Regions from separate parts of the Mesorhizobium robiniae genome, predicted to be linked through region 1. Evidence: riboswitches for the same ligand, from Rfam matches in the RefSeq annotation. Region 1 holds a riboswitch; the other holds the start of a gene.
The links. Region 1 has a riboswitch for cobalamin ahead of ABID19_RS12510 (CbtB domain-containing protein). Riboswitches for the same ligand answer to the same signal wherever they lie in the genome.
Positions count from the first base shown of each region.

Region 1 (4,900 bases):
GTCTCCCAGGTAAAACCCTCGCCCATCGTGTGCCAAACGACCCGATCGCCGAAAGCCGCAAAAGCGTCCTTCTCGCCGGTGTGCCATTTGCCCTTGATAAACTGGACGACGCCGACGCGCTTGCCGTAGCCGAGCATCCTCAGCGCCAGCCCGAAGGCGGCGGTGGTCTTGCCCTTGCCTGGACCGGTGTTGACGATCAGCAGCCCCTTCTCGACCGTCTTTGCCGCGACCTCGGCGTCCTGCACTGCCTTGCGCTTGGCCATCTTGGCGCGGTGGCGTTCCTCGTCCTTGGGATCGATAGTATCGGCCATGTCATTTCACCTTGAGCGGCAGCCCCGCCACCATCATCAGCACCGTGTCGGCCACGGCCGCGACCTGCTGGTTGAGCCGGCCGGCGGCGTCGCGAAACCGACGGGCGAGCGCATTATCCGGCACGATGCCCTGGCCGACCTCGTTGGAAACCACGAACCATGGCCCGCGCGGTCGCGACAGCACATCCGCCAGCCCCTGGCATTCGGCCTCGATGTCGTGTTCGGCCAGCATATGGTTGGCCAGCCACAGCGTCAGGCAGTCGATCAGGACAGGCCGGCCGTCAGGCAGCGCCTCGATCGCGCCGATGAGATCGAGCGGCGCGTCGACGGTTGTCCAGCCCCCGCCGCGCCGCGACCGGTGCAGCGCGATGCGCTCGCGCATCTCGTCGTCATAGGCTTGCGCCGTGGCGATATAGGCCCATGGCGCCGGACAGGCCGTCACCAGTCTTTCGGCATGCGCGCTCTTGCCGGAGCGCGCACCGCCGATGACCAGGGTCAGCATCCCGCCAGAAGCAACGCGATCAGGCAAAGCTGTCGCGCAGGCCGGTCGCTGTACCGGTCAAGCGGCCACGCACCACGCCGACGACGGCGCCGAGCACCAGCCAGAACACCAGATTGGTCAGCGTCACCGCCACCACGAACTGGTGGTGCAAGCCTTCCGGAATCGGCGACTCGAAACTGTCGGGCTGCGGCGCGCCGACGATATGCGGCGCCACGATCAACGCCACGGCAAGCAGCGCCAGCGGCAGCGACTTGCGGAAGGCGAGCAAGCCGAGACCGGCGGCCGTCGCCACCACTGTCGCCATCCACCAGATCTGGCGCTGGGTGAGATCGGCGGCCGGCATCGCCGGCAGTTCGGGCGGCAAGCCAAGGTTTGGAGCGAGCGTGAACACGGCGAAGCCGGCCAGGCCCCAGAACAGGCCCTGACGCCAATTGCCAATGCCGCCGGCGAACTCCGAAGCGGCCACCAGGATCAGCGCAAAGCCGATGCCAGTGACGACATTGGCAACCACGTTGAAGGCAAAGCGCTCAAAACCATCGGCCGGCGCCCAGCCGTCGTCTTCTGGAGCGGCAACTTCGGCCGGCGCCGGTGCGGCGCTGGCCATGGCATTGGTATCTGCGGCGGGGACAGCGGCATGGTCATGCGTGTGGCCTCCGCCGGCCTGTTCGTAGACCTCCGCCTTCAGGATCAGCGGCACGGTGGCATAGGCCTGCATGCAGGCGAGGACGACGCCGGCCACAAGCCCTGCGATCGCCGCGATGAACACGACGTTGCGAAACAGTGTCATGATGTCAGCCCCTCGTCAGTGGCAGGGAAACGCCATCGAATGGCGATAATCGTGGGCGGCATTGTGGACCGCATCGATATGCGAGAAGCCGACAAAGCCCATGACGAAAATGCCGAGAAATGCAGCAAGCGCCAGCTGCATGAAGCGCGACTGCGAGGAGACGGAAGCGCCGAGCGAGACGGAAGCGGTATTCATGTCTTGTCCTTTCGCCCTCCACCCGAGGGCATAGAAGTCAGTTCTCCTGTCGCCGGCAGGTCTCCTGGCTCGCGGATCAGCGCCCTTCCCCACCTTCCCGAAGAAACTCTTCAGTGGCATATGGAGAGGACTACCGCACACAGTTGCGGGGGCAGCCACGGCATTGGGCAAGAAATTTACCCTCACCGCATTCCCTCTTGGTCCCTAACGGAACCGACGACAGCTTTGACTATAGGCAGAATCGTCGCGGCCGGCAAACCAAATTCCGCCCGTTACCAGCGTGAATGCGCCATGCGGTCTCAAGGCCTCGAGGCACTGATCCGCTCGGCAACCAGCTGCTGCAGCCGCCACAGATGGCGGTCGTGAATGCCGCGCTCTTCCAGGTTTTTCACCGTGTTGTAGAGGTAGTCGGCGCCTGATCCCCAGTGCCCGCAGGATGTCGAGAGCTTTTCGACCACCTCTTCTTCCCCGAGCGGTCCGGCATAGGTCGTCCCCTTGCGGTTGATGACAAAGGCCAGCGCCTTGAACGGCCCGCTGTCGCTTGCCAGCGAGAGCAGGCGCGGACGATAGCTCGTCGGCTTCAGCGTCACCTCACGCCGAAAAAGCTTGTCGAGCTGCGCCCGGCGATCGCCATCGCTCAGCCGAAAGGCTACACCCTTGCACTGTCCGCCACGGTTCAGCGCCATCATCAGCCCCGGGCTCTGCTTGGTGCCGCGCCAGCGCGTCATGTTCATGCAAAAAGATCTGTGCCAGCCGCGCGCTACGGCGACACGTTCCTCGACGTGGTCGATTTCCGGCTTCCAGATCAATGAGCCATAGCCGAACAACCACAGCGGTTCGGAGGTTGGGAGTTCAGCCTGGAATTCGTCGAGCATTGCGTCATAGTCGCGGTCGTCCAGATGCGCCGCATCCGGATCGGGACCGGCATCCTCGATCTCGCGCCAACAGCGCGCCACCAGTTCGGCTGTTAGCGACATCTGTCGTGCGGCCATGTCCCAATCCCTTTGCTTCCTGCATGATTAGGCATCACGACCGAATCCGGCAATGCTGTCGCCCCAATTGACAAAAGATTTGCCGGGGTGTCGGCTGGCCCATAACAGGAGCCAGCCATGCAACCCAGCCAGAGCGAGCACGATCCCTATAGCGGTTTGACCCGGCTTGAACCGGCACTGCCGTCATCGGCGTACTGGGACGCCGACGTCCATCAGCGCGATCTCGACGCCATCTGGTATCGAAGCTGGCTGCTCGTCTGCCGCGAGGTTGACCTTGCGCAGCCGCTGGCTTTCAGGACATTCCGTGTCGGCACGCAGGAGATCGTCGTGCTGCGCGACGAGACCGGCGAGCTGCGAGCCTTCCACAACACCTGCCGGCATCGCGGCTCGCAGCTCTGCCGGGAGAGCGAGGGACGGTTGAAGGCGCGGCTGATCACCTGTCCCTACCACGCTTGGTCCTATTCGCTGCGCGGCGATCTCGTGCGGGTGCCGTCGAAATCGCTGCCCGAAGGTTTCGACAAGGCCGATCACCCGCTCTATCGCGTAGACCTGTCGGTATGGCGCGGTTTTATCTTCGTCAATCTGGAGGAGGATGCCGCCGGTTCGGCTGAAACATCCTTCGATCCCGCATCCGGCGATCTCGCCAACTGGCCGCTGGAAACGCTGGTGTCGGGCCATGTGCTGCGCAAGGTGATGAACTGCAACTGGAAGATCTTCTGGGAGAACTTCAACGAGTGCCTGCATTGCCCTGGTGTTCACAAGGACCTGTCGCGGCTGGTGCCGATCTATGGCCGCGGCCTGATGGGGCGGCATGACGATCCCGAATGGGCCCGTCACGCCGACAATGATGCGCCGGAGTTTTCCGGTGGCCTGCGGGCCGGAGCCGAGACCTGGTCGCGCGACGGGCGCGTCCACGGCCCAGTCTTTTCCGACCTGACTTCAGCCGAGCGCGCCGCCGGGCAGACCTACGCCACCCATTTGCCGTCGATGTTCATCGTTGGCCATGTCGACTATGTCAGGACCGTGCGGCTGGTGCCGCTCGGCCCGGAGCAGACCGAACTGACCGCCGAATGGCTTTTTTCGCCCGAAGCGCTCGCCGATCCGACGACCGATATCGACAACATCGTCGCCTTCGGCAGGCAGGTGCTGGAGGAAGATGCTGATATCTGCGAGGTCAACCAGAAGGGCCTGCGCTCGATGCGCCACAAGGCCGGGGTGCTGATGCCCGAGGAATATGAACTGCACCGCTTCCACAACTGGGTACGCGAACGCCATTCTGCGCCTATATCCAAACCATGAGCGTCAGAACGATTTCGGCAGATAGCGCCACGTGACATAGCCGCAGGCCGCGGCCAAAACACCGAGCGTGGCGAACACTGAGCCCAGCCCGAAAAACGCCAGAACCACCGAATAGACCAGCGGCGGCGTCAGCTCGGAAAAGTCGAGATAGGTGCGATAGACCGCGGCCATCTGCGCCCGCTCATAGAAGCGCACCGAACGCATGAAGGCGGTCGAGCCCAGCGCATCGAGAGCGATGGCGAAGAACGCGCCGCACAGCAGCAAGGCGCCGGTAAGAAACGGCACGGATTCGCCGACGGCGCCCGCCGCCAACAGCGTGGCCGACATGGCGAAATAGGCTGATGTCATGGTTCGCCGGCCGCCAAAACGTTGTCCTACTTTGCCCCAGAAGATGGCCGTGAACAGCAGCGCATTGCCCGCCGAAACCAGCAGGCCGCCGGCGATCTCGCCCTCGCCCGTGATCACCATGAACAAAGGCCCGTAGACGAAAAACGTCGTCCAGAAGCAGGAGCGACCGAAGGCGATCAGCCAGGCCAGCCTGAGACGCGGCTGCGCGACGAAGCGGCCGATGTTGGCGAGCGGATTGGCCGGCCGCGTCTTGCCCGGGCGGATCGACTGATTGTCGCCGAGCCGGTAGGTCCAGAACAGCGCCAGCAGGACCATGGCGAAAATGGCGACCGCGCCATGCGCGGCATAGATGCCAAAACGCGTGTAGAGGAAAATGCCGAGTGTCGGTCCGCTGGTCCAGGCGAGCATCGACCACGCCATGCGCAGCGATTCGGCCTTCATGAAATCGGTCTTGCGGATGTGGTCC
Region 1 covers NZ_JBEPMC010000004.1:128,571-133,470, reverse strand. The annotation lists gene cobO (cob(I)yrinic acid a,c-diamide adenosyltransferase) at 1-311, opposite strand, end outside; gene cobU (bifunctional adenosylcobinamide kinase/adenosylcobinamide-phosphate guanylyltransferase) at 313-813, opposite strand; gene ABID19_RS12515 (CbtA family protein) at 833-1,600, opposite strand; gene ABID19_RS12510 (CbtB domain-containing protein) at 1,616-1,795, opposite strand; cobalamin riboswitch at 1,833-2,028, opposite strand; gene ABID19_RS12505 (gamma-glutamylcyclotransferase) at 2,095-2,787, opposite strand; gene ABID19_RS12500 (aromatic ring-hydroxylating oxygenase subunit alpha) at 2,905-4,086, shown strand; gene ABID19_RS12495 (MFS transporter) at 4,090-4,900, opposite strand, start outside.

Region 2 (4,900 bases), on a different contig from region 1:
ATGACCCGCGACATCCATTGCGTCACCGCTTGGACCAAGTTCGACACGGCCTGGCAGGGTGTGCTGGTCGACGATATTCTGGCGGATGCCGGCATCGAGCCGCCGACCGGCTTCACGCTGGCGCTGTCGTTCGACGGCTACACCACCAACGTGCCGACGAAGGACCTCACCAGCGGCAAGGCGATGGTGGCGCTGCTTTATGAAGGTAAGCCGATCACGCCGGACCATGGCGGCCCGGCGCGGCTGCTGGTTCCGCATCTCTATTTCTGGAAATCGGCCAAATGGCTGAACGGGCTGCAGTTCACCGAGCGCGACGAGCCTGGCTTCTGGGAGTTGCGCGGCTATCACATCTATGGCGACCCGTGGCGCGAGCAGCGCTATACGAGCGATCCATGAGCGACGGGCCGGCAGCGCAGTCGCCCTGGCAGACGGTCACCATCACCAGCATCGAAAAGCGCACGCCGCGCGTCACCAGCTTTTTCCTCCAGCCGTCGCGGCCTTTCGCCTATCGTGCCGGGCAGCATGTCGATGTCAGGCTGACGGCGCCGGACGGCTACCAGGCGCGCCGCTCCTACTCCATAGCCTCGGCGCCGGAAGCCGGCGAGACGATCGAGCTGGCGATCGAAAAGCTCGATGACGGCGAGGTCTCGCCCTTCTTCCACGAGGTCGCTGCGGTCGGCGACGAGGTCGAGTTGCGCGGACCGCTCGGCGGCCACTTCGTCTGGTCCGACAGCGACGGCGGCCCGCTTCTGCTGGTCGGCGGCGGGTCGGGCGTGGTGCCGCTGATGGCGATGATCCGTCATCGTGCCGCGCGGAAATCGACGGTGCCCGCGGCGTTGCTGTTTTCCGCGCGGGTCTGGGACGAGGTGATCTTTCGCGACGAGCTGATCGATTTCCACGCTAGCCGGGACGGCTTCGATCTGGTGCTGACGCTGACGCGCGAGGCCGCCCGCCGCCCGGCGGACTATTCGCGGCGGGTCGATGTTGCGATGATAGAGCAATCGATGATGCGGCTTCCGGCACCGCCAAGTTTCGCCTTTGTCTGCGGCTCGAATGCCTTCGTGTCGGCCGCCGCCCAGGCGCTGATCGATGCCGGCGTTCCGGCAGGCCTCATCCGCACCGAGCGCTACGGGGTCTGATGCATGTCGCGCAAAAATGTGCCGCGGTTTTGCGATAACGATATGCGTCGCATGATGCCGGTCAGACGCGACGCGCTCTGGGCGCCTGCCTTTCAGGCCTCGATTTCCAACGCCGACAGCGGCTTCGAACAGCAGGCAAGAATGAAGCCGTCGTCGATCTCGTGATCGAGGATGCCGCCATTGTGGCTCATCTCGACTGTGCCTGAGACCTTTTTCACCTTGCAGGTTCCACACAGGCCGAACTCGCAGGCCGCCGGAATGCGCACGCCCGAAGCGCGCGCCGTCTGCAGCACGGTCTGGCCGGCAACGCAGTCGGCATCGATATCCGAAAGCGAAAAGCGGATCGGTGTTGCGGCCTCGGTAGGGGCTTCGATCCCACCCTCTGCCGGCCCACCCTTTGCCGGCGAGCCGAACGGGGCCGGTATTTCCTCCACCACTGGAGCCGCAAAGCTTTCCTGATGATAGTTGGTCATGTCGAAGCCGGCGGCCTCCAGCATCTGCCGCACGGCGCGCATGAACGGGTCGGGGCCGCAGCAGAAGATTTCCCGCTCGCGAAAATCCGGTGCCAGCAGCGGCAGCCGTATCGCGTCGATCCGGCCCATATGGCCGAACCAGCCCTCGCGGCTGGAGCGCTCCTCGATCATGAAGCCGAGCGTCAGGCCCGGCATGCGGCTGCCGAGCAGCTCGAGTTCCTTGCGGAAGATGATCTCCTCGGGCTTTCGCGCGCAGTTGACGAAGCCGACATCGGTCCAGGGCGCGCAGTCGTTTAGCCAGCGCAGCATCGACATCATCGGCGTCACGCCGGAGCCGGCCGAAATGAACAGATATTTGGCCGCGGGATGGCTGTGCAGCGAAAAGTCGCCCGCCGGCCCATAGGCCTTCACGTGAACGCCGGGCTTGAGATTGTCGAACATCCAGCGCGTGCCGACGCTGCCGGCCTGCGCCTTCACCGTCACCGCGATCGAGAATGGCCGCGACGGCGAGGACGACAGCGTATAGGTTCGCATTAGCGGTCCGTCGGCGGTCGGCAGCTCCAGCGTCACGAACTGCCCCGGTCTGTAGCGGAACCAGGTCTGGTTGTCGGAGCGGAAGGTGAAGGTCTTCACGTCAGGCGCCTCGTCGCTGACGCCGATCACTTCCAGAACCTGGAGCCTGTCGTTCCAGGGCGCCATATCGTCGAGATGGCGGTAGAGCCCGAGATCCGTCATTGCGTTCATCTCTTCACGTTTCTCTTCAGGCGACGCTGCGCAGCGCCGGCCGGCCGTCCTCGGCAAGGCGCGGTCCGATAAACGAGGCGTACCATTCGACGAACTGGATGACGCCGCCCTCATGCAGTTCCGAATAAGGGCCGGGCTCGTAAGCCGGCGACAGGATGCCGAAGGCGTTTTCCTCGACGATGCGGCGGTCCTGGTCGTTGGTCTCGGTCCATACATGGGTGAGTTCGGCAAGGTCGTAATCGACGCCTTCGACCGCGTTCCTATGGACCAGCCATTTGGTCGTCACGGCGGTTTCCGTGGCGCTGATCGGCAGCACGCGGAAGGTGACCGCATGATCGCCGAGGATGTGGTTCCAGGTCGTCGGATAGTGATAGAGCAGCAGCGAGCCGATACGGTCCGTGGAAACGCTGTCGGAAAGGTTCTTCTTCACGGCGCGTCTTCCCGTCATCGTATAGCTGACGGCGTCGCGCAGCAGCGGCGCGCGGGTGGCGCGGTACTGTCCGGCCGGATCGATGCGGAACTTGCTCGGCAGGCCCGCTGCCTCGCATATCGCCCAGTGCGCCAGCATCTCCGGATCGCTGTCGGCGCCCTGCACGCCGGTCACGGTCGGCGCTTCCGGGAATGTCTTGCACAGTTCCGGATGATTGCCGGCGCAATGATAGCACTCGCGGTTGTTTTCCCAGACGAGCTTCCAGTTGCCCTTCTCGACGATGGTCGATTCGAAGGCGACCTTTGCCTCGCGCAGCCGGTGCGGCAATAGGTAAGGTTCGATCATGGCGCGCATCGGCGCGAAATCGGCGGGCTCCTTGGCCAGGCAGATGAAGATGTAGCCGCCGACGCTCTCGCAAGCGACCGGCTTCAGGCCGAACTGGCTTTTGTCGAAACTGTCCGCCATCTGGCGGGCGAACAGAAGCCGGCCGTCCAGCTCGTAGGTCCATTGGTGATAAGGGCAGACGAGCTTCGCCGCCGTGCCCTTGTCGGCATTGCAGACGCGGCTGCCGCGATGCCGGCAGGAGTTGTGGAAGGCATTGATCTTGCCTTGCTGGTCGCGGACCAGCACAACCGGATAATCGCCGATCTGGGCGGTGATATAGCTGCCCGGCTTCGGCAATTCGCAATCATGGCCGATGAACAGCCAGTCGCGATACCAGATCAGCTCCATGTCGAGCTTGAAGAAATCAGGATCGGTGTAGAAGGGCTGTTCGAGCGAAAAGCCTTGCCTGCGGCCGTGCAAGAGCCTCAGCATGTCGTTGCGCGCATCCATGTCCTGTCCTCGCTTTCGTCGCATCGGCCCGAAAATCGGAATCGATTTTCGGAAAGCACTATGCGCAGATTCAAAGTCTTGGAGCGTACTTTGTGCGTCCAAGTGGACGCACGTCGCTCCAAGGACTGAACTGGTGGTGATGGAGGAAGGATCGGCCGCAGGCGAGTGAAGAACCGGCATGCATCATCCACCTCTTGACCGCCCACCGCGATCAGTCGAGTTCAACACCTCGGGCTGGTTTCCGGGCTCTGGAGTGTCCTTGCGGGCGGTCGCGACACCTTCCCAGGCTTGTGGCCCAGTGGTCTCCCGTTGCGACTTGAACTCCACCACCGTTGCGGGGGCAGCGCCGGGTTCTGACCGGCTTCCCAATTCTCCGCTTCGTCGTCACCAAGCGGCACCTGAGATGGCGTGATCTAATCATGACGGCCGGCCGACTGTCGGCATGAAAGCGACATCGTATCCATGCGGCGCGACACAGCCGGCCAAACCTGCAGGTTGGCAATAGCAGGGCTGGGACCCCATTTTTCGGCGGCCATTGCTGGCGGTCGTGGCATCGAATCCGACCCGCGGCGGAGGCAAAGAAGGTTAACAGTTTCCAAAAGTGACTATTAGCCACTATTAAAATCGAACCGAACGGTTCGTTTCTGTTGACAATGCGTGCATGACGCTGTGAACGCAGGTCCGCCAATCCGTCAAATGGGCTAATAGTGAATTTGGCTTAAGTGTTTGAAAACAAAAACTAAAGCGATGCAGATAGAAGCACCTGGTACAATTTCAAGGTGTAGATTCTTGGTCCACACGGAACAACTTCGTGATTGGAATCTGCCGGATGGCCTTCCCAGATAGGGGTCGTCCGAACGACGCGAATTCCTTCCAAGACACGCCGCTAGACGGACCGAAAACTAAGATACTGGAGTACCAAAAATGAAAAAGATTGCTCTTACTGCCGTCGCCGTTTTGGCCATCACCGGCAGCGCCTTTGCCGGGAGCGACCATTATGGGTCCAACGGCGCCAACCAGCCGACTGCTGCGGTCGACAGCTCTTACACGGCTTCCATTCAGAAGCCGGCTCACGCTGAAAAGCCCGTTGTCCAGGGCGCCGACCGTAACCTTTTCGGCAATTAACAGCTGATCCCACCATTAACAGCTGATCCCAGACAGCGGCGGCCAAGTCCGCCGCGAGGGATCTGACAAATCTGGAGTACTAGAAATGAAAAAGATCATTCTTGCCACCGCCGCCATTTTGGCCATCTCCGGCAGCGCTTTTGCCGGTAGCGACA
Region 2 covers NZ_JBEPMC010000003.1:62,300-67,199, reverse strand. The annotation lists gene ABID19_RS08420 (molybdopterin-dependent oxidoreductase) at 1-396, shown strand, start outside; gene ABID19_RS08415 (FAD-binding oxidoreductase) at 393-1,139, shown strand; gene ABID19_RS08410 (FAD-binding oxidoreductase) at 1,232-2,347, opposite strand; gene ABID19_RS08405 (aromatic ring-hydroxylating oxygenase subunit alpha) at 2,373-3,620, opposite strand; cobalamin riboswitch at 3,836-4,037, opposite strand; gene ABID19_RS08400 (DUF680 domain-containing protein) at 4,545-4,745, shown strand; gene ABID19_RS08395 (DUF680 domain-containing protein) at 4,831-4,900, shown strand, end outside.
Region 2: another riboswitch for cobalamin. It lies ahead of ABID19_RS08405 (aromatic ring-hydroxylating oxygenase subunit alpha); the one in region 1 lies ahead of ABID19_RS12510 (CbtB domain-containing protein).